Streptantibioticus cattleyicolor NRRL 8057 = DSM 46488: one gene and its partner. The protein of the gene in region 1 interacts with the protein of each later gene in a pairwise test. Links are inferred from orthologs where the notes say so. Each region holds a gene or a part of one and is shown in the gene's direction. Other genes may lie near its edges. The genes, in order: rsfS and SCATT_RS17465.

What was found.
Region 2: the proteins of rsfS (region 1) and SCATT_RS17465 interact in binary tests that used the Escherichia coli proteins (3 or more experiments, as listed by UniProt). The link is inferred for Streptantibioticus cattleyicolor NRRL 8057 = DSM 46488 from one-to-one orthologs.

The regions. Positions count from the first base shown.
Region 1 is NC_017586.1:1,743,284-1,758,330, reverse strand. Bases 4,544-7,271 are described here. They hold rsfS (ribosome silencing factor), read left to right. Parts: upstream 4,544-5,554; coding sequence 5,555-5,989; downstream 5,990-7,271. Other genes in these bases: SCATT_RS07535 (helix-turn-helix transcriptional regulator), read right to left, coding at 6,845-7,271; SCATT_RS07545 (histidine phosphatase family protein), read left to right, coding at 6,046-6,663; SCATT_RS07555 (LCP family protein), read left to right, coding at 4,544-5,463. Outside these bases: SCATT_RS07575 (SCO2584 family spore wall biosynthesis protein), read left to right, coding at 1-225; SCATT_RS07570 (SCO2583 family membrane protein), read left to right, coding at 292-1,365; SCATT_RS07565 (M48 family metallopeptidase), read right to left, coding at 1,362-2,432; SCATT_RS38485 (hypothetical protein), read left to right, coding at 2,524-2,676; SCATT_RS38920 (hypothetical protein), read left to right, coding at 2,841-2,987; nadD (nicotinate-nucleotide adenylyltransferase), read left to right, coding at 3,031-3,684; more of SCATT_RS07555, read left to right, coding at 3,718-4,543; more of SCATT_RS07535, read right to left, coding at 7,272-7,807; SCATT_RS07530 (MFS transporter), read left to right, coding at 7,912-9,384; SCATT_RS07525 (glycosyltransferase 87 family protein), read right to left, coding at 9,395-10,693; SCATT_RS07515 (S53 family peptidase), read left to right, coding at 11,305-13,308; leuS (leucine--tRNA ligase), read left to right, coding at 13,547-15,047. UniProt on the Escherichia coli protein: Functions as a ribosomal silencing factor. Interacts with ribosomal protein uL14 (rplN), blocking formation of intersubunit bridge B8.
Region 2 is NC_017586.1:3,962,730-3,977,809, forward strand. What follows is about bases 8,284-11,044. They hold SCATT_RS17465 (ATP-binding protein), read left to right. Parts: upstream 8,284-9,000; coding sequence 9,001-10,089; downstream 10,090-11,044. Other genes in these bases: SCATT_RS17460 (hypothetical protein), read right to left, coding at 8,284-8,699; SCATT_RS17470 (DUF5682 family protein), read left to right, coding at 10,086-11,044. Outside these bases: DNA helicase PcrA, read left to right, coding at 1-2,290; SCATT_RS17445 (lipase family alpha/beta hydrolase), read right to left, coding at 3,638-4,540; SCATT_RS17450 (cobalamin B12-binding domain-containing protein), read left to right, coding at 4,969-5,382; SCATT_RS17455 (DUF5691 domain-containing protein), read right to left, coding at 5,707-7,332; more of SCATT_RS17460, read right to left, coding at 7,329-8,283; more of SCATT_RS17470, read left to right, coding at 11,045-12,386; SCATT_RS17475 (VWA domain-containing protein), read left to right, coding at 12,437-13,564; SCATT_RS17480 (hypothetical protein), read left to right, coding at 13,689-14,516; SCATT_RS17485 (hypothetical protein), read left to right, coding at 14,776-15,080.

The DNA.
Region 1 (15,047 bases):
GGGCCGTACCGCCACCGCGGGCACTACGGCGCCCACACCCGCTGGCACCGCACCATCGCCTGGGTGCTCGCCCTGGTGATGGGCGTCGGCGTGGTGGCGCTCAGCTTCGCCGCCGTCTACCGCGGGGCCGGCGGCGTCGGCCGGCAGCCCGCCCCGCCACCCGCCAGCGGCCCGTCCACGGTGCCCCGTCCGGCCGTGAAGGCGCCCTCTTCGGCGACACCCTGACAAACATTCAGAAGATGACTGGTAGCAGGGCGTTTACCACGGGCGAGCGGGACCTACTCTTGTCGTATGACCGGGCGTGGAGACCCTCCGGAGGGGACACCCCAGGGCGTCCCGGGGGGCGGTGACGACGAATACCGATCCGTCGTGTTCGACGAATCGTTCGTCCGGGCTGCCCGGATACAGGAGTTCTCGGCCCGGGAACGGCTCAGCGGCACGGCCCGGGCGGTACGCACCCGGCCGCCGTGGTCGCGGGCGGCCGGCAACCCGCAGGCGTTCGCCCTGCTGCTGCTGATGGTGCTGGCCTTCGGCACCGCGGTCTACCTGGGGCTGCGCCACCCGTACCGGGGGACCGCGGCGCCCGACGTGGACCCGGCGCGCATCACCCTGGTGCGCCTCGCCCCGCAGGGCGTGGTGGCCGCCGCCCCGGGCGCCTCCGCGCGCTACCCGGTCGGCGCCGACGCCGTCACCCTGCCCGACCCCAGGGCCACCGCCCACTTCTCCTCCACCCAGGTGTTCCAGGCGCTCGTGCTGGCCAAGGAGTACGTGGTGGCCTCCTCGGTCCGCCCGGACGCGCTCACCGGCGGGGACGTACGGCAGGTGCGGGCGCTCCTCGACCCCGGACAGCTCGACCAGTTCGACCGCAGCCTGGCCCGCCCGGCCGACGACGGCCAGCACGCGGCCACCGGCTGGCTGGTGCGCTTCGACCCAACCCGCGTCGCGCTGGCCGACCCGGCGGTACGGGTGCGCGGCACCGTCACCGTCCACGAACGCGGTGACCAGGGGCTGGAGGTCGTCACCGACCACACGCTGGAGTACACCGTGCGGGCCGCCGACGCGCGGTCCGCTCCCGCCTCGCTGTTCACCGTCCGCCGCCAGTTGCGCCTGTACTTCGACGAGGAGGACCTGCGGGAACGCCGGCTCCAGCTCCAGCAGGCCGCGGTGGAGGCGGGTCCGCTGGCCTGCGGGGTGGACGCGGCCGGCTACTTCCGTCCGCTGCTGGCCGGGCAGAGCGCCCCCTCGGGGCCGGGGATCGACCCGCAGGACCACGCCGTCCCGATAGCGTCCGGCTGCGGCCTGCTGCGCGCCGCCCCCACCCCGCACCCGTCCGCGAGCCACCCGAGGCCCCCGGCGCGCCGCTAGGCCCTGTCGTCCTCGCGGCCCTCGCGGTCGCCGCCGGGACGGCCGCCGGAGAAGCGGTCCCACAGCTTGCCGCCGAGGTCGCCGGCGCCGGAGGACAGGTCGCGCAACAGGCCCATCAGCGGGTCCTTGCTGGTGCGCACCGATTCGGCGTAGTGGTTCGCCGACTCGCGGAAGGAGTCGTAGACCGAGGTGCCGTCGTCGTCGGTGCGCCGCGGGTAGTGGCCGTCCATGATCCGCTGGTACTCGCGGCTGCCCGCCCACTTCTTCAGCTCGGCGGCGCGCACCGTGGTGAACGGGTGGGAACGCGGCAGCACGTTCATGATCTTCAGCACCGAGTCCCGCAGGTCGCCGCCGGCCTCGTACTCCTCGGCCTGCGCCAGGAACGCGTCGACGTTCATCTCGTGCAGGTGGTTGCCGCCGGCCAGCTTCATCAGCCCGCGCATCGAGGCGTGCGGGTCCTGGCCGACCAGCAGCCCGGCGCGGTCGGCGGACAGCTCCGACTTGCGGAACCACTCGCGCAGCGCGGTGACGATCGCCATCACCGCCACGTTGCCCAGCGGGATCCACGCCACCCGCAGCGCGAGGTTGGTCAGGAAGAGCAGGATGGTGCGGTAGACGGCGTGGCCGGAGAGCGCGTGGCCCACCTCGTGGCCGACCACCGCCCGCATCTCCTCCGCGTCCAGCAGCTCCACCAGACCGGTGGAGACCACCACGATCGGCTCGTCCAGCCCGATGCACATCGCGGTGGGCCGCGGGTCCTGCGTGACGTACATCGGCGGGACCTTCGGCAGGTCCAGGATGTAGCAGGCGTCCCGCAGCATGTCGTTCAGATGCGGGAACTGCTGGTCGCCGACGCGTACCGAGTCGGAGAGGAACAGCAGCCGTAGCGAGCGCTCCGGCAGCAGCCCGCTGAGCGCCTTGAGCACGGTGTCGAACCCGGTCAGCTTGCGCAGCGCGACCAGCGCCGAGCGGTCGGCCGGGTGCTCGTAGGCCCGGGAGGAGATCCCCGGGAAGCGGGTGCGGTCACGGCCGGGCACCCCGGCCCCGGAATCGTTCGGCACGGTCATCGGTCCTCATCCCCTGGGTAGCCGTCACGTGCTCGTCCCTGCGCACACCCCACCTTAGGACGCGCGGCCGGACGGGCTTACGCTGAAGGACATGCACATCCCCGCGATGCACGGTGCCGCCGTGCTCCTCGCCGACACGGCGCCGGTCACCTCGCACCTGCTGCCGATCGTCATCGTCGTCTCCGTGCTCGGCATCGCCTTCCTCGCGTGGTTCCTGCTGCGCGGGTACGGCGACAAGGACTGACGGCCAGTAACGTACGTACCCGGCGCACCGGAGCGGCACGTACCGAAGTGCCGGACGTGCGGCCCCTGCCTGGGGTTCCGCGCGCCCCGCACGTACCATGTGGCACGAGTTTCCAGTGAGCTGACTCGACCACGAACGACCGACCGCAAGGGGTCCTGCCGACCATGACCGCACACTTTCCGACCGCCGTGGCCACGCTGGCCGAGGGCGGCAACCACGAGAGTCTCAACCCGTACCTGACCGGCGGCGGCGCGCTCTTCGTGCTGTTGCTGCTGCTGTGGATCACCACCCGGTTCAACCGGGACCGCTGAGCCGGGTCGGCCCGCCCAGGGACGCCAAGTAGGGTGTGCTCGCATGGGAGAGCAGGCAGCGTCCGTGCGCCCCTCCGGAATCGATGTCGGCGGAGGGGCCGGGCCGGTGAAGAAACGACTCGGTGTGATGGGCGGCACGTTCGACCCGATCCACCACGGCCACCTGGTGGCCGCCAGCGAGGTGGCGAGCCTCTTCCACCTCGACGAGGTGGTCTTCGTCCCCACCGGTGAGCCGTGGCAGAAGGAGCACCGCACGGTCTCCCCGGCGGAGGACCGCTATCTGATGACGGTCATCGCCACCGCCTCCAACCCGCAGTTCTCGGTCAGCCGGATCGACATCGACCGCGGCGGCCCCACCTACACCCTCGACACGCTGCGCGACCTGCGGGCCCAGCACGGCGACGTGGACCTGTTCTTCATCACCGGCGCCGACGCGCTCGGCCAGATCTTCTCCTGGCGCCACGCCTCCGAGCTGTTCCAGTTCGCCCACTTCATCGGCGTCACCCGGCCCGGTCACCCGCTGACCGACCCCGGGGTGCCGGCCGGCGGCGTCTCCCTGGTCGAGGTCCCGGCGCTGGCGATCTCCTCCACCGACTGCCGCCAGCGGGTGGCCCAGGGCGAGCCGGTGTGGTACCTGGTGCCGGACGGCGTGGTGCGCTACATCAACAAACGGAAGCTGTACCGGGAAGCCGGATAGCCCTTTTCCTCGATCGGATCTGGAGGGACGCCGGTGAGTGACGCACACCCCGGACAGCGTTGGACCGAGGACGAGCAGCGGGCCGCGTACGCCCGACAGCCGTACGGGGGCCACCCGGGCCCGGACCCCTACGCCCAGGGCCCGGCCGAGGGGTACGACCCGTACGCCGCCGGGTACGGCACCGCCGCGGCGCCGCAGCCCGGCGCGGACGGCGGCGACCCGGCGCCCGGACAGCCCGGCTACCCGCACCAGCAGGCCCCCCAGGGGTACGTCCCCCACCAGTACGCCCCGCCCGGGCAGTCCCCGTACGGCTACTCCTACGATTCGTACGACCCGTACCAGCAGCAGCCCGAACAGCCGTACCAGCAGTCCGACGCCTACGGCGGCCAGCAGCAGTACCAGCAGCCGTACCAGCAGGGCTACGACGGCTACGGACAGGTGCCCCGGCCCCGCCAGGAGGCCGCGCCCGGGCAGCCCGCGGACCACCACCAGCCGCCCGAGGAGCCGGCGCACCCCGGACCGGCCGAGGACGACGAGGGCTTCCACACCGAGCAGTTCGCCTTCATCGACGAGGAGGACGAGCAGGCCGAGGACGTCATCGACTGGCTGAAGTTCACCGAGTCGCGCACCGAGCGCCGCGACGAACGCAAACGGCGCGGACGCAAGCGGCTGATCGCCCTCGCCGTGGTCGCCGTGCTGGCGGTCGGCGGCGGCGTGACCTACCTGTGGCAGGCCGGCAAGCTGCCCGGCACCGGCACCTCCGGCACCGGGAAGACCGCCGCGAGCGGGGCGCAGAAGCGCGACGTGATCGTGGTCCACCTGCGCCAGGTGGACAGCAACGACAGCTCCACCGCGCTGCTGGTCGGCAACGAGACCACCGGCAAGGGGTCCACCGTGCTGCTGCCCGGCTCGCTGGCGGTCACCACCGACAGCGGCACCACCACGCTGGCCAAGTCCGTGGTGGACGACGGCGCCGGCCCCACCCGGGACGCGCTCGGCACCCTGCTCGGCGCCGACATCAAGGGCACCTGGCGGCTGGACACCCCGTACCTGGAGATCCTGGTGGAGTCGGTCGGCGGGATCACCCTGGACGCCGACGCCACCGTCAAGGGCGGCGGGAAGACCCTGGTCACCCCGGGCAAGGGCAAGGAACTCAACGGGCAGGCGGCGGTCGCCTACGCCACCTACCGCGCCCCCGGCGAGCCCCAGACCAAGCAGCTCGCCCGGTTCGGCCAGGTGATGCAGGCGGTGCTGACCAAGCTGCCCAGCGACGCGGCCACCGCCACCAAGATCGTCGACAGCCTCGGCGCCATCCCCGACCCGTCGCTCACCGACAGCCAGCTCGGCGCCACCCTCGCCCACCTGGCCGACGAGGCCAAGGGCGGCGACTACGCCACCACGCTGCTGCCCGTCCAGCCCGACGGCACCCTCAGCCCCCAGGCCACCGACGGCGTGGTCAAGGACGTCCTCGGCGGCACGGTCAAGAACAGCGACCCCAGCGGCACCCCGCGGATCTCGGTGCGCAACGCCACCGGCGACACCGCCGCGGCCAACACCGCCCAGGCCGCCGTGGTCAACTCCGGCTACACCTACCTCGACGGCGGCACCGCCCCCCGGCAGTCCGCCTCCCAGGTGATCTACTCCTCCGCCGCCCGGGCCGCCACCGCCCGGGAGCTGGCCAAGACCCTCGGACTGCCCGCCTCCGCGGTCACCAAGGGCAACGGCGCCGGCAACGCGGACATCACCGTGGTGCTCGGAGCCGACTACCACAAGAGCTGACCCGGACCGGGTACCGGAAACTCCTGGTGGGCATGTCAGCCGGACATGAGACCCTGGAGAGGTACCCGTACCCGACCGGAAAGCATGGCTTGTGACCGCCACGGACCGCTCGATCGAGCTGATCACCGCCGCCGCCCAGGCGGCGGCCGACAAGCTCGCGCACGACATCATCGCCTACGACGTCAGCGACGTGCTGTCGATCACCGACGCCTTCCTGCTCGCCTCGGCGCCCAACGACCGGCAGGTCAAGGCGATCGTGGACGAGGTCGAGGAACGCCTGCTCAAGGAGTTGGGCGCCAAGCCGGTGCGCCGCGAGGGCGAGCGCGACGGCCGCTGGGTGCTGCTCGACTACGTCGACATCGTGGTGCACGTCCAGCACTCCGAGGAGCGGGTCTTCTACGCCCTGGAGCGGCTGTGGAAGGACTGCCCGGAGATCGGGCTGCCCGAGGACGCCCTGGCCACCCGCGGCAAGGGCGCCGAGTACGCGGCCCGGCAGGCCGCCGAGGCGGACGGGGGCCCGAGCTGAACGCGTCCGGTGACCTTGCCGGGCCGCGCCCCGACGGGGGGCGCGGCCGGCGCATCGTGTTGTGGCGGCACGGCCAGACCGCCTGGAACCTGGAGCGCCGCTTCCAGGGCACCACGGACATCCCGCTGACCGCGACCGGGGTGGCCCAGGCCCGCCGCGCGGCCCGGCTGCTCGCGGCGCTGAGGCCGGACGCGATCATCGCCTCCGACCTCAGCCGCGCCGCCCGTACCGCCGCCGAGCTGAGCGCCCTCACCGGCCTGGAGGCCACCTGCTACGAGGATCTGCGGGAGACCTACGCCGGGGTGTGGCAGGGGCTGACCCACGAGGAGATCCTGGAGCGCCACCGCGAGCAGTACCTGGCGTGGAAGCGCGGGGAGCCGGTGCGGCGCGGCGGCGGCGAGCTGGAGACCGAGGTCGCCGACCGGGCGGCCCCGGTGGTGCTGCGCGCCGCCGACAAGCTGCCGGACGGCGGCACGCTGGTGGTGGTCAGCCACGGCGGTGCCATCCGCACCACCATCGGCCGGCTGACCGGGCTGCCGCCGGCGCACTGGGAGGCGCTGGGCGGGCTGTCGAACTGCTGCTGGTCGGTGCTGGGCGAGGGCGCCCGCGGCTGGCGGCTGCTGGAGCACAACGCCGGCACGCTGCCCGCACCGGTGCTCGGCGAGGACGACTGACGGCCGGCCCGACCGCGATTTCGCGTTCGGGCAGGTCACCCGCTAAGCTCTTACTCGTTCGCAGCGAGAACCGCCGGGAACACCAGGGGCTATAGCTCAGTTGGTAGAGCGCTTGCATGGCATGCAAGAGGTCAAGGGTTCAATTCCCTTTAGCTCCACAGTCCGGGAAGATCCCGTCCCCTCAGGGGGACGGGATCTTCTCTTTGCGTTCCTTGCGGGCCAGCGCCTCCGACAGGGTGACGCGGTGGTGCGGGCAGTGCGTGATCAGCGGGTCGGACAGGGCCCGCAGCCGCGCCAGGCCCTGCCGGCTCTCCTCGTCGGCCGGGGCGTAGACCACGATCCGGTGCTCGGGCAGGCCGTCGATGGACAACGAGGTCGTCACCATCCGCAGCTCGCCCACCGAGGCGGTGCGCACCAGCTTGATCTGCGACCCGGGCGGGGCCACGTCACCACTGGCCCACATCTGCGCGAACGAGGCGCTGGCCCGGGTCAGCCGGGCGACGAACGTCTCCCAGGCCGGCTCGCCCACGTGCCGCCCGTAGGCCGCCCGCAGCTGAGCCACCATGCGCGGCAGCTCCTCGTGCGGGTTGAGCAGCGCCGCGCAGCACTCGGGCATGGTGAACAGCCGCCACAGCACGTTGCGTTCGGGCCGGTCGGACAGGTGGGTGCCGGGCCACACGTCCAGGTACGCGGTGTTGCACGCGCGGATGTCGTAGCGGGCGTTGTAGACCACGGCGGGCAGCGGGTCGAGGGCGTCCAGCACGGTCCGCACCTGCTCGGACAGGCCCTCCTCGTCGCGGACCGCCTCGGCCACGAACGGCACCCCGGCCAGCCGGTACAGGTGCTCCTGCTCGGTCGCGTCCAGCCGCAGCACCCGGCCCACCGCGTCCAGCACCTGGACGCTGGCGTTGATCGGCCGCCCCTGCTCCAGCCACGTGTACCAGGTGACCCCGACCCCGGCGAGCTGGGCGACCTCCTCGCGGCGCAGTCCGGGGGTGCGGCGGCGCAGCCCCGGGGCGAGGCCGACGTCCTGCGGGGTGACGCGGGCCCGGCGGCTGCGCAGGAAGGCGGCGAGTTCGGTACGGCGCACCGCCCGCGCGTCGGTCGTCCGTCCCTCGGCCGTGGTCCCTCGCGTCGCCCCCATGGTGCGCCATCGTGCCGTGCCGCACGGCGGGCTGCCAGGTGCTGCTGGTACCAGCATCGGCGGGCTCTCACCACGGGTACCGGGCGCCCCGGACCGTGGAGGCCATGAACCCCACCACCCTCACCCGTGCCCCCTCCGCCGGCTCCGGTACGCGTCCGGCGGCCGGGCGCCGGGCCACCCCGCCCCGTCCGGGGTGGCTGCTGGCGATCGTGCTGACCGGGCAGTTCATGGCGCTGCTCGACGCGTTCATCGTCAACGTGGCCGCCCCCACCATCCGCTCCGACCTGCACGCCTCCGGCGCCGGGCTGCAACTGGTGGTGGCCGGCTACACCATCGCCTACGCGGTGCTGCTGATCACCGGGGCCCGGCTCGGCGACCGGTTCGGCCACCGCGCGGCGTTCCTGGGCGGCCTCGCGGTCTTCACCGGCGCCTCGCTGGCGTGCGGACTGGCCGCCGGCACCGGGCAGTTGATCGCCTTCCGGCTGGTGCAGGGGGCCGGCTCGGCGCTGATGCTGCCGCAGGTGCTCAGCCTGATCCAGCGCACCTACCAGGGGGCGCGGCGGGCCCGGGCGCTCAGCGCGTTCTCCGCGGTGATCGCCTCCGGCGCGGTGGTCGGCCAGGTGGCCGGCGGACTGCTGGTCGACGCCGACCTGTTCGGCACCGGCTGGCGCCCGGTCTTCCTGGTCAACGTGCCGATCGGGGTGGCGCTGCTGGCCGCCGGCCCCCGGCTGATCCCCCGGGACCGGCGCGGACGCGACCGGGCGCCGCGTCCGCTGGACGTCCCCGGGCTGCTCACCCTGGGGGCAGCGGTGACCACGCTGACGGTGCCGCTGGTGCTGGGGCGGGAGTACGGCTGGCCGGCCTGGACGTGGGGGTCGCTGGCGGTGAGCGCGGTCTGCTTCGGGGCGTTCGCGGTGGCCGAGACGCGGCTGGCCCGGCGGGGCGGGGCGCCGCTGATCTCCGGCCGGGTGCTGCGGGCGCCGGGGATGCCGGTGGCGGTGGCCCGGATCGGGCTGACCATGGCGGCCAACGCGGCGTTCCTGCTCACCTTCGCGCTCCACTTCCAGGGCGGGCTGGGGTACCGTCCGGCGCACGCGGGGCTGCTCTTCGCCCCGACCGCGGTGGCCTTCGGCGCCTTCAGCCTCAACTGGGGCCGTCTGCCGGGGCGTTGGCATCCGTGGCTGGCCCCGGCGGGCGCGCTGGCGGCGGCCGTGGCGTGTCTGCTGAGCGGGTTCGCGCTGCGCGGCGGTGGCGGGGGAGGCCCGCTGCTCCATGGTGCGCTGGTGCTGCTGGGGCTGGGCATGGGCGGCGCGTACAGCCCGACGCTCACCCGGGCACTGGCCACCGTGCGTACCGAGGACGCGGCCGACGCCAGCGGGCTGCTGGTCACCGTCACCCAGCTCGGCCAGCTCATCGGCGTCGCCACGTTCGGCTCGCTCTACCTGGAGCTGGCCCCCGGCACCGGGACGCACGGCGCCGCGGCCGGGTCGGCGCACGCGCTGGCGGTCACCACGGTGGCGCTGGCGGTGGTGCTGGCCGCGGTGGCGGCGGCTGGGACGGGACGGCGCCGCAGGTGAGCGGAACGGCTCACCGCCGCGGCGTGGTGCGCAGCGCCGCCGTGGTCCGGACGGCGGCGACGGCCAGGAAGGCCAGGCCCAGCAGCGGATAGAGCGCGGAGCAGGCCATCTGGCCGGGGTTCTGGTGGAGTTCGGGGCGGAACGGCCCGGTGTGCGGCACCGCCCACAGCAGGAACGAGCAGAACAGCACGGCCGTCACCGCGGCCCCCGCCGCCCACCGCCGGTCACCGAGCCGTACCGCCTCACCGGCGAGCACGATCACCATCGGCACGCACCACACCCAGTGGTGCGACCACGACACCGGGCTGACCAGCAGCGCGGTCACCGCGCAGGAGCACGCCGCCCAGGCCCGTCCGGCGGGCAGCCGCCGCCCGGCCAGCGCGGCGCCGACCGCCACCGCCAGCCCGGCCGCCCCGACCACGGCCGCCGTGACCGCCCACACCGTGCCCGGGTCGCCGGTGTGCAGCAGTCGGGCGACCACGCCGCGCAGCGACTGGTTGGCGGTCTCCTCGGCGTGGCCGGCCCGGTCGGCGGCGAAGAGCGTGCCGCTCCAGAAGCGCCGCGAGTCCCGGGGGAGCGCCAGCGCGGCCAGCGCCACGGTGGCCGCGAAGGCGAGCGCCGCCACGGCCGCGCGGCGCAGCGCCGGGTTCCACACCGGCCGCCCCCCGCGCAGCCGCCGTACCCCCAGCACCACCCCGGTCAGCGCCAGGAGGACCGCGAAGAGCGCCGGGGTGAGCTTGATCCCGGCGGCCACGCCGATGCCCACCCCGGCCCAGCGGTGGCCGGACCGGCGGGTCAGGTCCCACAGCACCAGGGCGGCGAGCAGCAGGTTAATCTGGCCGTACCGCAACGTGGTCCACACCGGCTCGCACCACACGGCGGCGGCGGCCGTCCAGCAGACCGCGGCGGCGCGCGGCATCCGGCGCGGCAGGCCGGCCAGCCGCAGCGACAGGTGGACCACGGCGACCAGCAGCCCGAGGTTGGCGGCGGTGGCCAGCGCCCGTACCGCACCCTCGCCGAACCAGGTCAGCGGCACGAACAGCAGCGCGGCGAACGGCGGATAGGTGGCCGGCAGGTTGGCCTCGGTGGCCACCATGGCGTACAGCTCGCCGCCGGTGCGCACCGTCCACCCCTCGGCGCGGTAGACCCGCAGGTCGATCATGGAGACGTGGAGCAGGACCTGGGCGGCCCAGCAGACGGCGAACGAGATCAGGCAGACCGCCAGGGCCACCGCGGTGGGCCGCCGTGCCATCAGCCCCGCCAGGGGTCGGCGGCGGTCATGGGCGGGCGGCTCGCTCACGGCGGTCACGGAGTGGGCTCCTGGGGTCGGCGGACCGGGCGCGGACGGCACCGTGGGCCCGGGGATCACTGACGGCACGGAAGGCCGACAGTACCCGGCCGCCCCGCCCGGCAGCAGGGCCGCCGCCGCCCGGTGATCTCCCGCGGCCGGCGGTCACCGGCCGATTTGGCGAACCACCCCCCTGGCCGTGTAATGTTTGGGACGTCGCCGGGGGAACCCGGCGGAGCGGAACAAGGGGCTATAGCTCAGTTGGTAGAGCGCTTGCATGGCATGCAAGAGGTCAAGGGTTCAATTCCCTTTAGCTCCACAGTGAACGGGCCATCCGAGAGGGTGGCCCGTTTTGTGTTGTATGTCGCAGCACGTTGGTTGCCGCGGCGCGTTGTACGGCGCGGTGCGTTGACCGTCGCGGCGTGTCACGCGTCACGGTCGCGCCTTCGCGCCGCTCTTGCCGTCGATTCGGCCAACTCCCCGCGCTTTACGTGCACTTGACCATTTCTTGAAGTAATCATGTCCCTGACGTGAGCAGATCAGGGCCAGAGTTTCGCTTTGTGGTGCGCGGCTCACCGTTATCCGGTGATCGCGCTCCGCATCATGCGACATTTCGTATCGCTGGGGGTTCCATGAAGCTTGACCGTCACAGAACTCGCGCCGGGCTGGCGGCGGCGGCGACCTTGCCGCTGGTGGCCGGTGCTCTGGCGCTGGGCATACCTTCGGCCCAGGCCGCCCCGCACGACCGGCTGGTGCTGACCACCACCAAGCCGCTGTGGGCAACGCCCCGGGCCGACCACGGTTCCGCCGCCGCCTCGACCACCGTCCACGCCCGGGTCTACCTGGCCGGCCGCGACGCCAAGGGCCTCGCCGCCTACGCCCAGGCCGTCTCCGACCCGAAGTCCCCGCTGTACGGCAAGTACCTGACCGCCAAGCAGGCCCAGGCCCGCTTCGGTGCCACGCCGCAGCAGATCGCCGACGTCACCCGCTGGCTGAAGTCCGCCGGCCTCACCGTGACCGCGACCACCCAGCACTACGTGGCCGTCAGCGGCGACAAGGCCGCCGTCCAGCGCGCCTTCGGCACCGACCTGCACAACTACACCAAGGACGGCCGCGTCTACCACGCGCCGGCCAAGGCGGCCTCCGTGCCCGCCTCGGTGGCCGACGCCGTGCTCACCGTCTCCGGCCTGGACAACGCGCCCAAGCTGGCCCGCCACGACAACACCACCGACGCCGCCACCTCGGCCGCCCGGCCGTCCGGCGCCACCCCCGGCGACACGCTGCCGCCGCCCGAGGCCGTCTTCAAGAACGCCGGTCCGTTCTCCACGTACTACGGCTCGAAGACCAACAGCAGCCTGCCCTCCTCCTACGGCGTCAAGGCCCCCTACGCGGTGCACGGCTACACCGGCAAGCAGCTGCGCGCCGCCTACGGCGCCGGCAAGTGGACCGGCAAGGGCGTCACCATCGCCATCACCGACGCCTACGCCTCGCCCTACATAGCCAAGGACGCGGCCGAGTACGCCAAGCGCAACGGCGACGCCCCCTACAGGCCGGGGCAGTTCGGCCAGGTCCTCCCCGGCGCCTACAACAGCATCGACTCCTGCAAGGCGGCCGGCTGGTACGGCGAGGAGACCCTCGACGTCGAGGCGGTGCACGCGGTGGCCCCGGCCGCCCGCATCACCTACGTCGGCGCCGCCTCCTGCGGTGACTCCGACCTGATGGACGCGCTCACCAAGGTCGTCGACAACCGGCTCGCCGACATCGTCTCCAACTCCTGGGGCGACGTCGAGGCCAACGAGACCCCCGACGTGGCCACCGCCTACGACCACATCTTCCAGCAGGGCGCGGTCGAGGGCATCGGCTTCTACTTCTCCTCCGGCGACAACGGTGACGAGGTCGCCAACACCGGCACCAAGCAGGTGGACACCCCCGCCAACTCCGCGTGGGTCACCGCGGTCGGCGGCACCTCGCTCGCCGTCGGCAAGGGGAACAAGTACCTGTGGGAGACCGGCTGGGGCACCTACAAGGCGACCCTGTCCAAGGACGGCCAGAGCTGGGACAACTTCCCCGGCGCCTACACCTCCGGCGCGGGCGGCGGCACCAGCAGGACCGTCGACCAGCCGTTCTACCAGCGCGGTGTCGTCCCTGACGCGCTCAGCAAGCAGGACGGCCCGGCGCCCAAGCGCGTCGTCCCGGACATCGCGGCCATCGCCGACCCGAACACCGGCTTCCTGGTCGGCCAGTCGCAGACCTTCCCGGACAAGTCGGTCAAGTACAGCGAGTACCGCATCGGCGGCACCTCGCTGGCCGCTCCGGTGATCTCCGCCATCCAGGCCCTCGCCCAGCAGGCCCGCGGCGGCGTGCCGATCGGCTTCGCCAACCCCGGCATCTACGACCGGTACGGCACCGCCGCCTACCACGACGTCACCGACCACCCGCTCGGCCAGGGCCAGGGCCTCGGCGTGATCCGGATGGACTACGCCAACGGCATCGACGCCTCCGGCGGCCTGCTGACCTCGCTGCGCAGCCTGGGCAAGGACAGCTCGCTGAACGCCACCGTCGGCTACGACAACGTCACCGGCGTCGGCACCCCGGCGGCCGGCTACGTCAACAGCTACGTGCCGCGCCGTCACTGACGGTACCCACCGGGTGGCACACCCGGCGCGAGGGCCCGTACCGGGATGTCCGGTGCGGGCCCTTCCCGCCCTGGGGTACCCTGACCCCATGCGTGCCGTGCGCCTTCTGCTTAGCAGGCCGCACTGACCTTCCGAACATGTCAGTGCGGCGTCCCCTCCTGTGCGAGGGGATTTTTCGTTATCCGGGGAGGCAGGCCGGGCGTACGCCTGTCATGACATCGATGGAGCTTCGAGGGACATGAGCGAGACCACCCCTGCCGCCGAGGCGGCAGCGCCGCACCGCTACACCGCCGCCATGGCCGCACAGATCGAGGCCCGCTGGCAGGACCTCTGGGAGCGGGAGGGCACCTTCCAGGCCCCCAACCCCGGCGGCGGTGACCTCGGCGGGCCGGCAGAGGTCGTCGAGCGCCCCAAGAAGTTCTTCATGGACATGTTCCCGTACCCCTCCGGTGCCGGGCTCCACGTCGGCCACCCGCTGGGCTACATCGCCACCGATGTCTACGCCCGCTACCACCGGATGACCGGCCACAACGTGCTGCACACCCTGGGCTTCGACGCCTTCGGCCTGCCCGCCGAGCAGTACGCCGTGCAGACCGGCACCCACCCCCGGATCACCACCGAGGCCAACATCACCACCATGCGCCGCCAGTTGCGCCGCCTGGGCCTCGGTCACGACCAGCGCCGTTCCTTCGCCACCATCGACCCGGCGTACTACCGCTGGACCCAGTGGATCTTCCTCCAGATCTTCAACTCCTGGTACGACCCCCAGGCGAAGAAGGCCCGCCCCATCGACGAGCTGGTCGAGCAGTTCGCCTCCGGCGCCCGCCCCACCCCGGACGGCCGGCCCTGGGACGAGCTGACCGCCGTCGAACGCGCCGACGTCCTGGGCGAGTACCGGCTGGCCTACGCCTCCGAGTCGCCGGTCAACTGGTGCCCGGGGCTCGGCACCGTCCTGGCCAACGAGGAGGTCACCGCCGACGGCCGCTCCGAACGCGGCAACTTCCCGGTCTTCAAGGCCAAGCTGCGCCAGTGGATGATGCGCATCACCGCCTACGCCGACCGGCTGCTGGAAGACCTGGACGTGCTGGACTGGCCGGAGGCCATCAAGCTCCAGCAGCGCAACTGGATCGGCCGCTCCGAGGGCGCGCGCATCGACTTCCCGGTCCACCTCCAGGGCGACGGCGACGCCACCATCACCGTCTTCTCCACCCGCCAGGACACCCTGTTCGGCGCCACCTACATGGTGCTCGCCCCCGAGCACGAGCTGGTCGACGGCATCGTCCCGGCCGTCTGGCCGGAGGGCACCCACGAGGTGTGGACCGGCGGCCACGCCACCCCCGCCGAGGCGGTCGCCGCATACCGCAAGCAGGCCGCGGCCAAGTCGGACGTGGAGCGGCAGGCCGACGCCAAGGAGAAGACCGGCGTCTTCACCGGCGCCTACGCGGTCAACCCGGTCAACGGCGAGAAGGTCCCGGTCTTCATCGCCGACTACGTGCTGATGGGGTACGGCACCGGCGCCATCATGGCGGTCCCCGCCCACGACTCCCGCGACTTCGCCTTCGCCCGCGCCTTCGAACTGCCGATGCGCTGCGTGGTCGAGCCCTCCGACGGCCGCGGCCAGGACCCGGCGCGGTGGGACGACTCCTTCGACTCCTACGACGCCCGGATCGTCAACTCCTCCGGCGCCGAGATCTCCCTGGACGGGCTGACCGTCCCGGAGGCCAAGGCACGGATGACCC
Region 2 (15,080 bases), 2.2 Mb from region 1 along the record:
CCCGGTGGTCGACCCGGCCACGCTGCTGGAGGGCCTCAACGAGCAGCAGCGCGCCGCCGTCGTCCACTCCGGCTCCCCGCTGCTCATCGTCGCCGGGGCCGGCTCGGGCAAGACCCGGGTGCTCACCCACCGCATCGCCCACCTGCTGGCCGCCCGCCATGTCCACCCGGGCCAGATCCTGGCGATCACCTTCACCAACAAGGCCGCCGGGGAGATGAAGGAGCGCGTCGAGCAGCTCGTCGGCCCCCGGTCGGCCGCGATGTGGGTCTCCACGTTCCACAGCGCGTGCGTGCGCATCCTGCGCCGCGAGGGCAGGAAGCTCGGCTTCACCTCCAGCTTCTCGATCTACGACGCCGCCGACTCGCGGCGGCTGATGGCGCTGGTCTGCCGCGATCTCGACCTGGACCCCAAGCAGTTCCCGCCCAAGTCGTTCAGCGCCCAGGTCTCCAACCTCAAGAACGAGCTGATCGACGAGGAGACCTTCGCCGCCCGCGCGGAGAACCCGTTCGAGAAGAAGCTGGCCGAGGCGTACGCGCTCTACCAGGCGCGGCTGCGCGAGGCCAACGCCCTCGACTTCGACGACATCATCATGACCACCGTCCACCTGCTCCAGGCGTTCCCGGACGTCGCCGAGCACTACCGCCGCCGCTTCCGGCACGTGCTGGTGGACGAGTACCAGGACACCAACCACGCGCAGTACACGCTCGTACGCGAACTGGTGGGCCCCGCCTCCGGCACCGCCACCGGCGAGGGCCCCCGCGAGGGCGACGGCCCGGCCGAACTGTGCGTGGTGGGCGACGCCGACCAGTCGATCTACGCCTTCCGCGGCGCCACCATCCGCAACATCCTCCAGTTCGAGGAGGACTACCCGACGGCGACGACGATCCTGCTGGAGCAGAACTACCGCTCCTCGCAGACGATCCTGTCCGCCGCCAACGCGGTGATCGAGCGCAACACCGGCCGCCGCCCGAAGAACCTGTGGACCGAGGCCGGCGACGGCCCGCGGATCACCGGCTACGTCGCCGACACCGAACACGACGAGGCGCAGTTCGTCGCCGAGGAGATCGACCGGCTCACCGACGCCGGCGACGCCCGCCCCGGCGACGTGGCGGTCTTCTACCGCACCAACGCCCAGTCCCGGGTCTTCGAGGAGATCTTCATCCGCGTCGGCCTGCCCTACAAGGTCGTCGGCGGGGTGCGCTTCTACGAGCGCAAGGAGGTCCGCGACATCCTGGCCTACCTGCGGGTGCTGGCCAACCCGGAGGACGCGGTCTCGCTGCGCCGGATTCTGAACGTGCCCAAGCGCGGCATCGGCGACCGCGCCGAGGCGATGATCGAGGCGCTCGGGCTGCGCGAGAAGATCACCTTCCCGCAGGCGCTGCGCCGGGTGGACGACGCCTACGGCATGGCGGCCCGCTCCGCCAACGCCGTCCGCCGGTTCAACGAGCTGATGGACGAGTTGCGTACCGTCGCCGAGTCCGGCACCGGCCCGGCCACCGTCCTCGAAGCCGTCCTGGAGCGCACCGGCTACCTCGCCGAACTCCAGGCGTCCAGCGACCCGCAGGACGAGACCCGGGTGGAGAACCTCCAGGAACTCGCGGCGGTGGCCCTGGAGTTCGAGCAGGAGCAGCCCGAGGGGGGCCTCGCGGACTTCCTGGAGCAGGTCGCGCTGGTGGCCGACTCCGACCAGATCCCGGACGAGGACGAGGGCGAGGGCAACGGCGTGATCACGCTGATGACCCTGCACACCGCCAAGGGCCTGGAGTTCCCGGTGGTCTTCCTGACCGGCATGGAGGACGGCGTCTTCCCGCACATGCGCGCGCTCGGCCAGACCAAGGAGCTGGAGGAGGAGCGCCGCCTCGCCTACGTGGGCATCACCCGGGCCCGCGAGCGGCTGTACGTGACGCGGTCGGCGATGCGCAGCGCCTGGGGCCAGCCCTCGTACAACCCGCCGTCGCGCTTCCTGGAGGAGATCCCGGAGAAGCTGCTCCACTGGAAGCGCACCGGCGGCTCGACGCCCTCGGCCCTGGTCTCCAGCGCCTCCTCGGTGCTCGGCTCCGGCCGGGGCGGCGGCGCCAAGGCGGGCCCCTCCGGCTTCGCCACCCGCCGGGCCAAGGAGCGGCCGGTGGTCGCGCTCTCGGTGGGCGACCGGGTCACCCACGACACCTTCGGCCTGGGCACCGTGGTCTCCGTCAAGGGCAGCGGTGACAACGCCGAGGCGACGGTGGACTTCGGCGAGGAGAAGCCGAAGCGGCTGCTGCTGCGGTACGCGCCGGTGGAGAAGCTGTAGCGGCGCCGCCTCAGCGCGGGTCGATGCCGTGCTCCAGCAGCCAGGGCAGCGGGTCCACCGGGGCGCCGCCGCCCGGCCGCACCTCGAAGTGCAGATGCGGGCCCGTGGTGTTGCCGGTGTTGCCGGAGTAGGCGATGACCGTCCCGGCCTGCACCCGTCCGCCCCGGATGCGGGTGCCCGACAGGTGGCAGTACCAGGTCTCGGTGCCGTCGGGCGCCGTCACCATGGCCATGTTGCCGTAGGCCGGGTTCCACTGGGTGCGCACGGTGCCGTCGGTGACGGCCATGACGGGGGTGCCCTCGGAGACCGGGAAGTCGATCCCGGTGTGCACCGACATCCAGTGCTCGCCGGACTGGCCGAAGTAGGCGCTCAGCCCGCGCTGGGTGACCGGCAGCGCGAACTTGGGGCGCAGCGCCTCCTTGCGCCTGGCTTCCTCCTCCTTGCGCTTGGCCTCGGCGGCCTGCCGCTGCTTGAGGTCGAGCCGCTGCTGGGCCCGTCCGGCGCGGGCCGCGAAGTCGTCGGCGTTCCGGGTCAGCCCGGAGAGCTGCTGGTCGAACCGGGTCTGGACGACGGGGACGGGCGCGTCGGGCGCGGCCTGGGCCGCCGGCGCGGCGTCCTGTTCGGCGGCCACGCTGGTCACGGCCGCCGCCGCCACGCCCATGACGGCGACCGACGGCACGGCGATGGTGAGCATCGCGGAGCGCTTCACCGCCGCCGTGGACCGCGCCGCCCGCCCCGGCCGCCCGCCCCGGCGACGCCGGCCGGCCCGCGGGGCACCGGGGACGGCGGACCCGGTGGCGGGGGGCTGCGCGGTGTGGAGGTCTTCGGTGCGCAAGCCGTCGGTGCGGAAGTCGTCGGTGCGGTAGTCGTCGCCGAGGGATTCCGCGGCGAGGGTCTCCTCGGTGACCTCCTCCGGGAGGAAGGCCGTCCGCGCGTGGCCGCCGTAGGGGTGGTCCGCGAAGAGGTGGTCCGGCACGGTGTACGCGTGCGTCCCGCCGTACGGTTCGCAGCCGCCGTCGGGCGCGGGGTATGCGGTGTGCTCCTCGTACCCGCCGTATACATGGTGGCCGAAGGTGTCGGCCCAGGGGTCGTAGGGCGTGCCGTAGGCGGTGGCGAGGCCGTGGTACGTGTTCGTCGCGTACCCGTCGTACCCGTACCCGTACCCGTAGCCGTAGGTGCTGTGGTCGGCGCTCGCTCCGGTGAGCCCCGACGGGTGACGATCGTCCACCGCCCAACGTCTCTTTCGCCTCGGCAGCACGGGAATTGCCCGGGACTCTATCCCCCGTTACCGGACGGCGACAATCTCGGCGTGTTTTCGGGCAGGCGCGCGAGGGAAGCGCGGTCGAATCAGGCGGCGTCGGCGGTCCCGGCGGCCTCCTCGGCGTGCTGCAACGCCTCCCGCACCCCGGCCGCGATCCGGCGGCTGAACAGCAGCGACAGGTGTCCGACGGCGTGCACGGGGACGTCGCCGGCGGTCAGGTCCGGGTGGTCGAGCCGGGCGGTCTCGGCGGGGACCATGATCCGGTCGAGATCACTCCAGAAGGCGATGAAGCGGGTGGCGCAACCGGGCGCGGGTTCGGCGAGTTCGGCCAGGAGTTCGGAGCCGGGGCGCATCTGCCGCACGATGGGGTGGGTGTCGGCGAACGGCGCGACGCGGGTGCCGTTGTGCGGGGTGCCGAGGGTGACCAGGGTGCGGACCCGGGCGTCCCCGCCGAGCCGTTGCACGTAGTACCGCGCTATCAGCCCGCCGAGACTGTGCCCCACGATGTCGATCCGGGCGTGCCCGGACTGCTCGCACAGCGACTCCACCTGCCGGCCGAGCACGGCCGCGGCCTGCCGTATGTCGGGGGTCAGCGGCGAGTAGTTGACCGCGTGCACCCGCTGCCAGCCGTGCCGGCGCAGGCTGCGGCGGAGCGGCAGGAAGATCGAACGGTTGTCGACGAAGCCGTGCAGGAGGAGGACGGGCGGCCGGGCGTCGGCGGCGGCCCGCGGCACGGCGGCGCGGCGGGCGGGCCGGCGGGCGGTGAACGGTACGGTCGCGGCGGCCTCGACGGCCGTGGACGCGGCGGACCCGGGCGCGAGGGGTAACGGCTCCTGGCGCAGCCCGGTGGGGTAGAGCAGCACATGCCCGGCGATGACCGCGAGTTCGAGCCCGAGCGCGCGCAGTACGGCGCCGTACCGGGGCAGGGCGTCGGCGAGCACCCCGGACAGCGGTGCGGTGACGGATCCGGTGGCGGTCGACGCGCCCATGACTACCTCCCCGTCGCGGCTCACGGGTGGACAGCGCGGCCAGTATGCCCCGGTGGGCGGCCGTGCGAGTGCTGACGTGTGCGGGGCCGGCGTCGTCCGGCGTCGTCCGGTGCCGTCCCGGGCGGCCACGGGGCGGCCGGGCCGCCGTGCACGACGCCGTGCGTCCCACGGCACGGCGGCAGGGCGGCGAGGCGGCCCGGCCGGGGCTTTTCCGGGATCACGTACGGCCCGCGCGCCCCGGGTACGACCACGCGCCGCTCGGCGGAGCGGTGGAGGTACGCGGTGGTGGGCCGAACGTCTTACGAACGTGTCCCACGTGTGATTTCCCCCTCCCTGACTCCCGTGAAACTGCCGTCTGCGCGATGCTGGCGATAACGTTCGTTCACGCTTACGCCCGACAGCAGCGATGGCACGGCATGGAGGCAGTGATGGGTGTGTCCGGTCCGATCCGCGTGGTGGTGGCCAAGCCGGGTCTCGACGGCCACGATCGCGGGGCCAAGGTCATCGCGCGGGCGCTGCGCGACGCGGGCATGGAGGTCATCTACACCGGCCTCCACCAGACCCCCGAGCAGATCGTGGACACCGCGATCCAGGAGGACGCCGACGCGATCGGCATGTCCATCCTGTCCGGCGCCCACATGACGCTCTTCGCCAAGGTCCTGGAACTCCTCACCGAGCGCGACGCCCGCGACATCCAGGTCTTCGGCGGCGGCATCATCCCCGAGGCCGACATCCCGCCGCTGAAGGAACTCGGCGTCGCCGCGATCTTCACCCCCGGCACCACCACCGGCGACGTGGTCGACTGGGTCCGCGCCAACGTCCGCCAGCCCGCCGAAGCGTGACCCCACCGGGCCGCACCCCGATGCGGCCCGGCGAGCGACGAGTCCCGCCCCGTCCGGGGCGGGGGCCCCTGTTCGGCCGCACCTGGCCTGGCGTGGCTCCGCCCCTGTCCGGTTTCCGCCCGGCGGCTTGGCTGGGCCGCGTGACGCTGCCCCGTTCGGCTTCGCCCGGACTGCTGGGCCCGTCGCGTCCGGCTCGGGCCGCGCCCGTTTGGGGTCGCCCGGTCTGCATGGGTGCGCCCGGCTTGCTGGGTCCGGGGGCTCAGCCCGCCGGGGTGGCGTTGGCTCGCCCCTGACCGGCTCCGTCGGCCCCGCCCCGCCCGGGGCTCAGCTCGGGGCGGGTGGAGGGGCGAGTTCGGAGAGCATCGCCGCGCGGAGGCGGAGGGTGCTGACGAGGCGTTGGAAGGCTTCGGTCCAGTAGGCGGTGGCGCCGGGGGAGCCGTCGGGGGGGTCTTCGGGGGTGGCGGTCAGGGGGGTCAGGCGGTTGGCCTGGGCGGGGTCGAGGCAGCGTTCGGCCAGGCCCATGACGCCGCTGAAGCTCCACGGGTAGCTGCCCGCCTCGCGGGCGATCTCGAGGGCGTCGACCACGGCGCGGCCCAGCGGTTCGGCCCACGGCACCGCGCAGGCGCCGAGCATCTGGAACGCCTCGGAGAGCCCGTGGGAGTCGATGAAGCGGGCGACCCATGCCGCCCGTTCGTCCTCCGGCAGGACCGACAGCAGCTTGGCCGGGTCGCCCATCGAGGCGACCACGCCCGCCGGGCCGGGCGGCGGCCCGAGCAGTGCCCGCGCCCAGCCGGGGTCGCGCTGCCGTACCGCCGCCCGGCACCAGGCGGCGTGCAGATCCGGCTGCCAGTCGTCGTCCACCGGCAGCGCGGTGATCTCCTCCGGGCGCAGTCCGCCGAAGACCCGGGTCCACACCGCCAGCGGCGCCGCCTCCACCAACTGCCCGAACCACCAGGCGCGTTCGCCGCGGCCGGACGGCGGAACGGGGCTCACCCCGTCACGTTCCATCGCCGCGTCGCAGGCATGCGGCGCGGCCACGGCTATGTGCGGACCGCTCGCGCCGTGGCGCAGGAAGACGCAGCGCACCGCCCGTTCGCCCATCCGGGCGGCCAGCGCCGAGCCGGGCAGGGCGGCCAGCAGCTCGGCCGCGGTGGCGCGTACGGTGCGGCTGCGGTCGGCGAGCGCCTGCTCCAGGAAGTCCTCGTCGGCCAGGCTCAGCCCGGTGCGCAGCGAGTCGGCGAACATCAGCCGGTCCTCGGCGCGTTCCCGCTGCCAGGTGGTGCGCAGCAGGGCGAGGCCGGCCGCCGGGTCGGTGGTGCGCAACCCGCTGAGCAGGGCGACGCGTTCGGCGAAGAGCCCTTCCTCCCACAGTCGCCGGGTGGCCCGCGGGTCGGCGGCGGCGTCCCCGGCGGCGCTGCGGTTGGCGGCGCGCAGCGCGAACCGCCAGTCGGGGTTGAGCTCGGCCAGCCACAGGGCCCGTGGTCCGGCGAGGGTGAGCGCGTCGGGGCGCAGGTCGGTACGGGCCCGGGCGGCGTCCAGCAGCGCGGGCAGCGCTTCCTCGGGGGCGCGGTAGCCGTACGCGTTGGCCGCCGCCAGCCACTGCGGCAGCAGTTCGCCGAGGCTGGGCGCGGTGCCGCGGCGGCCGGCGGACGGACCGGCGCCGGACCGTTCGCTCAGCAGCGCCGCGAGCCTGCCCCGGGCGGCCTGCGGCACCACCGGCCGGGTGTCCCGGACGGCGGGCCGCGGTCGTACGGCCGCGCGCACCGGACGCGCCCCGGCCCGCCGCCGCACCGCGGCCACCGCCGCCGCGTCCAGCAGCGCCACCGCCGGATCGTCCGCCCCGGCGGCCAACCCCGCGGGTATCCGCCGGTCGGTGCCGACGAGCGCGGCGGAGACCAGCTCGGCCCAGGAGGGCGTGGCCGGCGCCGGGGCGCGTTCGCGGCCGGTCACAGCGCCACCGCCTCGGGACGTGCCGGGTCGTGGGCCACCCAGGTGGTCAGCGGGGCGAAGCCGTGGTGGCCCAGGGTGCCGAAGACGGTGACCGGATCGCCGCCGGAGACGGCGGGCAGTCGCCACAGGGAGGGCCGGCCGATCCGGCGGCGGTCCACCGGGAGCGCCCAGGCGCCGCCCGCGTCGGCCAGCTGCCAGCCGGTCTCGCACGGCACCGGGACCACACCGGCCAGCACCACCGGCCACTCCTCCAGCCACGGATCGGCACGCACCGCCTCCCCGTACGCGTCCAGCGCCGCCTCCACCCCGATGCCGGGGGGTACCGGGCCGGGGCCCGGGGCGCCGTGGCGTGGGCCGAGGGCGGCGCGCAGCCGTATCGCGCCGGGGTGGTAGGCGAGTTCGGCGTCGAGCACCGCGCCGACCGGCAGCGACACCTCGGGCGGGCGGCCCCGGGCGCCGTAGGAGAGCAGCAGGGCGGGGCGTTCGCCGTCCAGGCCGTGCAGCCAGATCCGGCGGGTCGTCAGCCGTTCGTCGCCCGAGTCGTGCTGGGCGAGGACGAGCCAGCGGTCGCGCACGGTGCGGCCGGCGAGCAGCCCGGCCGCCTCGACGGTGAAGCCGACGCGGGACCGGACGGTGGCGGCCAGCGGCCCGGGCAGCGCGTCGCCACGCAGACAGCCGCGGGCGAGGAGGTGGAGCAGGCCGCTCTCCTCCAGCATCCGGGAGGGCCACTCGGTGCCGGTGTGCGGTATGGCGGCCAACTCCCGTACCCGGGCGGCGAGTCCGGGCGCCTGGGCGTCGACCATGCGGGCGGCGATCTCGTCCCAGACGCGGCCGTCCCGGGCGTCGGGCGCGGCCAGTCCGGCGCGCAGCCGGTCGGCGAGGCGCTGTTCCAGCTCGGCGGCGCCCGCGGCGACCCGGTGGGCCCGCCGTTCGGCGCGGCGGCGGGCGGCCTGCGGATCGGCGCGGGCCGTACGGGGGCCGGCGGGGCGGGGCTCCGGGCGGGCGGCGAGCCATGGTGTCACCCATTCGGGTGGTTCGGCGGCGGGGACGTCCGTACCGGCGTCGCGCGCCCACAGCGACAGCAGGGCGAGGGCGTGTTCGCACGGTGCCTCGCGGCTGCGGCACGTGCAGTGGAACGCCGGTCCGGACAGGTCGGCGACGGTCTCGTACGGCGGGCCGGAGCCGTCCGCGCACCGTCCCCACACCGTGCCGCCGGCCCCGGGCGCCCGGTCGTCCGACGGTGGCGACCAACCCGTGCCGGACCAGGGCCCCGGCTTCCCGAGCCGGTCGCCCACGGTGCGTGAGGCGGCGTCGGGAGCGAGCGCGAGCACCCGCTCCACCGGCCACCGCGATGGGGTCTCCTCCATGCCCCTCACGCTACGAGCGGCCACTGACAATGGCCCCGGCAACTGCCCTGACCTGCAAGGACATTGGCGGGCAGGGCGATTGTCAGTGGCGTGGTGCAAGGTGGATGGCATCCGCGGTCCGCAGGGGTCGGGCGGAACGCGGCCGTGCTTGCGCCATGTCCGCCGAATCGTGCCGTGCCGCCGGTGAAGTGCCGCCGCCCGCGAGGGAGTCGGCCGTCCGCCGCCGTATCCCGTGACCGCGAACCGTCTCCATTGCCACTTCCGATCCGCGTTCCGTCCACTCGTTCTCGCTGGGGGAGCCATGACCGAACAGGCCCTGCGGCCACACGCCGAGGACGCCTTCGCCGAGGAGCTGAAGGCGCTCGCCGCCGCCGACGACCGGCCGCGTCCGCCGCGCTGGAACCTGTCGCCCTGGGCCGTGGCGAAGTACCTGCTCGGCGGCACGCTGCCGGACGGCACCGTGATCACCCCGAAGTACACCGGTCCCCGGCGCGTCGTCGAGGTGGCCGTCAGCACGCTCGCCACCGACCGGGCGCTGCTGCTGCTCGGCGTGCCCGGCACCGCCAAGACGTGGGTCTCCGAACACCTCGCGGCGGCGGTCAGCGGTGACTCCACGCTGCTGGTGCAGGGCACCGCGGGCACCCCGGAGGAGGCGATCCGCTACGGCTGGAACTACGCCCAGTTGCTGGCCGAAGGCCCGTCCCGGAAGGCCCTGGTACCGGGACCGGTCATGCGGGCCATGGCCGACGGCCGGCTCGCGCGCGTCGAGGAGCTGACCCGGATCCCCGCCGACGTGCAGGACACGCTGATCACTGTGCTCTCCGAGAAGACACTGCCGATACCGGAGTTGGGCGAGGAGGTGATGGCGGTGCGCGGGTTCAACCTGATCGCCACCGCCAACGACCGCGACCGCGGGGTCAACGAGCTGTCCAGCGCCCTGCGCCGGCGGTTCAACACCGTGGTCCTGCCACTGCCCGCAACCGTCGAGGAGGAGGTCTCCATCGTCACCCGCCGGGTCGCGCAGATCGGCCGCGGCATCGACCTGCCGCCGGTGCCGGAGGGGGCGGACGAGATCCGGCGCGTCGTCACCGTCTTCCGCGAGCTGCGCGAAGGGGTCACCGCCGACGGGCGCACCCGGGTCAAGTCGCCCTCCGGCACGCTCTCCACCGCCGAGGCCATCTCCGTGGTCACCGGTGGCCTCGCCCTGGCGGCCCACTTCGGCGACGGTGTGCTGCGCCCCGCGGACATCGCGGCGGGGATGCTCGGCGCGGTGGTCCGCGACCCGGCGGCCGACCGGCTGGTCTGGCGGGAATACCTGGAGTCGGTGGTGCGGGAGCGGGAGGGCTGGCAGGACTTCTACCGGGCGTGCCGGGAGGTGACGTCGGCATGACCGCCCGGACGCGCCCCGCGGACCCGCCGCCCGCCCCGGCCGGCTCCCCGTTGCTGCTCGGGGTGCGCCACCACGGGCCCGGGTCGGCGCGCGGGGTGCGGGCGGCGCTGGAACGCCACCGGCCGGCGGTGGTGCTGGTCGAGGGGCCGCGCGAGGCGGACGCGGTGGTGGAGCTGGCCGGGGCGGAGGGCATGCGGCCACCGGTGGCGTTGCTGGCGCACGCGGTGGACGACCCGGCGGTGGCGGCGTTCTGGCCGTTCGCGGAGTTCTCACCGGAGTGGCAGGCGATCCGCTGGGCGGTGGAGCGGCGGGTTCCGGTGCGCTTCATCGACCTGCCGGCCGCGCACACCCTGGCGTTGCGGCAGGCGCCGCCGGAGGAGGACGGCGTACGGGCGGACCCGCTCGCCGTGCTGGCCCGCACCGCCGGGTACGACGACCCGGAGCGCTGGTGGGAGGACGCGGTGGAGCACCGGGCGGGGGACGGTGACGTCACGGCGGCGTTCGCGGCGGTGGCCGAGGCGATGACGGTGCTGCGGGGGTCGCCGGGGGAGGGGGACCCGGGGGGTGTGGAGGCCGCCCGGGAGGCCCACATGCGGCTGCGGATCCGGGAGGCGGTGCGGGAGTTCGGGCACGCGGCGGTGGTCTGCGGGGCGTGGCACGTACCGGCGCTGGCCCGGGCGCGTCCGGTGACCGCCGACCGGCAGGCGGTGCGGGGGCTGCCGAAGGTGCGGGCCGCGATCACCTGGGTGCCGTGGACCCATCGGCGGCTGACCCGGAGCAGCGGTTACGGCGCCGGGATCGACTCCCCGGGGTGGTACGCGCATCTGTTCCGGCACGCGGGGCGGGAGCCGGGCGCCGTGCTCGCGGGGTGGCTGACCACGGTGGCCGGGCTGTTGCGGGAGGAGGACCTGCCGGTCTCCACGGCGCACGTGATCGAGGCGGTGCGGCTGGCGGAGACGCTCGCGGCGCTGCGCGGGCGCCCGTTGGCGGGGCTGGCGGAGAGCCTGGACGCGGCGCGGGCGGTGCTGTGCGAGGGGTCCGAGGTGCCGCTGGCGCTCGTGCGGGAGCGGCTGGTGGTCGGCGAGGCGCTGGGCCAGGTGCCGCCCGAGGCGCCGGCGGTGCCGCTCGCCCGCGACCTCGCCCGACTGCAAAGGGCGTTGAGGCTGCGTCCGGAGGCGGCCGAGCGCCGGCTCGACCTCGATCTGCGCAACGACACCGACGCGCGGCGCAGCCGGCTGCTGCACCGGCTCGCCCTGCTCGGCGTCGACTGGGGGCACCCGGATACGTCCCGCACCGGCGGCACGGGCACGTTCCGGGAGAGCTGGCGGCTGCGCTGGGAGCCGGAGTCGGCGGTGCGGGTGGCCGAGGCGGGCGTGTGGGGCACCACGGTACGGGCCGCGGCGACCGCGAAGACGCAGGACGCGGCGGGGTCGGCGGCCACCCTCGCCGAGGTCACCGCGCTCGCCGAACGCTGCCTGCCGGCCGGGCTGCCGGAGGCGCTGCGCACGGTGACACGGGCCCTCGCCGACAAGGCGGCGCTCGACACGGACGTCTCCCAACTGGCCCAGGCGCTGCCCGCGTTGGTGCGCTCGGTGCGCTACGGGGACGTGCGGGACACCGACGCGGCGGCGTTGCGGGAGGTCGCCGAGGGGATCGCGCTGCGGGTGTGCGTGGGGCTGCCGCCGGCCTGCGCGGGGCTGGACGAGTCGGGGGCCACGGTGATGCGCGGGCACCTGGACGCGGTGCACGCGGCGGTCGGGCTGCTCGGCGGTGCCGGGCCGGGGGAGCGGTGGGCGGCCACGCTCGGCGTGCTGGCCCGGCGGGACGCGGCGGTCTCCGGGCTGATCCGCGGCCGGGCGGTCCGCCTGCTGCTGGACGACGGGAGGCTCACCGCGCCGGAGGCGGAACGGCTGATGGCCCTGGCCCTGTCGCCCGGCACCCCGCACCGTGACGCGGCGGCCTTGATCGACGGCTTCCTGGCCGACGGCGGCATGCTCCTGGTCCACGACGAACGGCTGCTGGGCCTGGTCGACCGGTGGCTGACGGCGGTCCCGAAGGAGGCGTTCACCGACGTGCTGCCGCTGGTACGGCGGACGTTCGGGCGGTTCGAGGCCGGGGTGCGGCGGTCGGTGGGGGAGCTGGTGCGCCGCGGCACCGGCGGCGGCGCGGCGCGCGCGGCCGGGCCGGCGGAGGGCCTGCCGGGGTTCGCCCCTGAGCTGGACGCGGCCCGCGCCGACGCCGTACTGCCGGTGCTGCGGCTGCTGTTGGGACACCGGGAGGAGGGGGTGACGGCGTGAGCGGGGCGGCGGAGGAGACCGTGGACGGGGAGCGGCTGCGGCGCTGGCGGATGGTGCTCGGCGGGGGCGCGGCGGACGGCACGGGGCGGCTGCTCACCGGGCGGGACGCGGAGATGGACCGGACGCTGGCGGCGTTGTACGGCGGGCCGCAGGAGGCCGGCGGGCCGCCGGGCGACCGGGGAGCCGGGCTCGGGGCCTCGGCGCCCCGGGTGGCCCGCTGGCTCGGTGACGTCCGCCGGTACTTCCCGGCCTCCGTGGTCCAGGTGATGCAGCGGGACGCCATCGACCGGCTCGGGCTGTCCGCGCTGTTGCTGGAGCCGGAGATGCTGGAGGCGGTCGAGGCCGACGTGCACCTGGTCGGCACCCTGGTCTCGTTGCACCACGCGATGCCGGAGACCACCCGGCGCACCGCGCGGCTGGTGGTGGGCAAGGTGGTGCGGGAGCTGGAGGCGCGGCTGGCGGGCCGCACCCGGGCCGTGCTGGGCGGGGCGCTCGACCGCTCGGCGCGGGTGGCACGGCCCCGCCACCGCGACATCGACTGGCACCGGACGATACGCGCCAACCTCGGCACCTACCTGCCCGAGCACCGCACGGTGGTGCCGGAGCGGCTGGTGGGCCACGGGCGGGCGGCGCGCGGGGTGCGCAAGGAGGTGGTGCTCTGCGTCGACCAGTCGGGCTCGATGGCGGCGTCGGTGGTGTACGCGTCGGTCTTCGGCGCCGTGCTCGCCTCGATGCGGTCGGTCGCCACCCGGCTGGTGGTCTTCGACACCGCCGTCGCCGACCTCACCGACCAGCTCGACGACCCGGTCGACGTGCTCTTCGGCGTGCGCCTCGGTGGCGGTACGGACATCAACCGGGCGCTCGCCCACTGCCAGTCGCTGATCGGCCGTCCCGCCGAGACGGTGGTGGTGCTCATCAGCGACCTGTTCGAGGGCGGCATACGGGAGGAGATGCTGCGCCGGGTGGCGGCGATGACGGGGGCGGGGGTGCGGTTCGTGGTGCTGCCGGCGCTCTCCGACGAGGGCGCGCCCGCGTACGACCGGCGGAACGCGGCGGCGCTGGCCGCGTTGGGGGTGCCGGTGTTCGCCTGCACGCCCGACCTGTTCCCGGAGGTGATGGCGGCGGCGATCGAGAAACGGCCGTTGCCGATACCCGACATGGCGTCGCATCAGGCATAAGGCGCCGTAACGGTGGCAAGGCGGGAAGGGGGGTTGCGGTGCCCCCGGTCGGCCGTGCGAGGATCCATCCGTCACCCGGAACGTGTGTCGATCCGTACGGGAAGGTCCCCCCACCTTGTCATCCGTGGCTCATGCCCTGCCTGCCGCCGTCGTGCCGTCGCGCACCACGGTCGCGGTGCGGCGCGCGCTGCGGGTGACGATGCTGCTCGGCGGATTCCTGGCGGTCGCCTTCCTCTTCGCGGGCAGGGCGCACGCCGACACACCGAGGGTGCCGGGTGTTCCCGGCGCGCACACCGCGGCGCGGTCCACCACGCCGCACCGGGCGGCCACCGGCAAGGCCCTTGCCGCCGCAGCGAGTTCGGCGGCGGACCGCGGCGAGATCCCGGGCGTGGCCCGGGGTGCCGTGGACGGTGGGTCCGGCCTCGACGCCACCGGGGTCCCCGGTGACGTCGCGCGGATGGCGGTGGTCCGCCCGGTCGGCACGCTGGACGACGCGTTGGAACCGGGCCGGGTCATCGGTGCCGTACGGCAGGTGGCCGGCCGTCTCGTGCCGGTCGCGGCCGGTCCGTCGGCCGGTGCGCCGGGCGGCGGTCACCACGTGGTGGCGGGCTCCCGTGCCGGTCACGGCGGTGCCACGGCCACGCGGCGTACCGCGTCTCCGGCGGCCGACGTTGCGCCGACGACGACCGGTGGCGGCCACGCGGCGTACGCCGTGAGCGGGGCGCACACCGGCGTCCAGGTGGCGCACCGGCGGCCCGCGCACGCTCCGGCGGCGCCCGCCGGACACCAGGAGCACCCTGGCGAGAGTGACGGCGTCCACCACGACGGTGGCGCCCACGCCACGTTGCCCGCGTCCGGCGCGCGGCTCCCGTTGAACGCGGTCGCGATCCGCGCCGCGCACGGTTCGTCGCCCCTCCAGCGGCCGGCGAACGTCTCCGTCCAGCCCGACTAGGCGGTCCCACGGCGACGCCCGGTGCGCGAGGCACGGGCGTGGCAGGACGCCTCCGGCTGTGGACGTGAGCGACCCCGGCGGGCCGTCGAGCCCCCGTACGTGTTCCCGCGTTCCGCGCAACTGACCGGTGTACGGGCCGTGTTGCCCGCATCCGACAGTGCGCGCCCGGCGTAGGCGTCGCGCCGCCCCGTTTCCTCTCGCGTGCCCGGCCGAGCCGTACACGTCCCGAAGAGAATCCGAAGAGAGAAAAGGTCCCCTCATGCGTACGAGCATTCGCCGTGCCGTTGTCGTCGTCGCCGCCGCTTCCGGGGTGTGGGCGCTCGGGAGCGTCGCCGCCAACGCGGCCACGCTGCCCGTGGTGCCCGGCACCGGCCAGGCCGTCGGCCGGGTCACCGGCGAGGTCACCGGCACGGCGGCCCGGCTGGCCTCCGTCGCCGGCCCGGTGAACGTCACCCACACCGTCGGCGCCGTGCGGGACAAGCTGCCCGTCGTCGGTTCGCCGACCGGCAGCGGACCGGTCGAGCACCCGATGACCACGGCGGCGCGGCCGGTGACCGGCGGGAA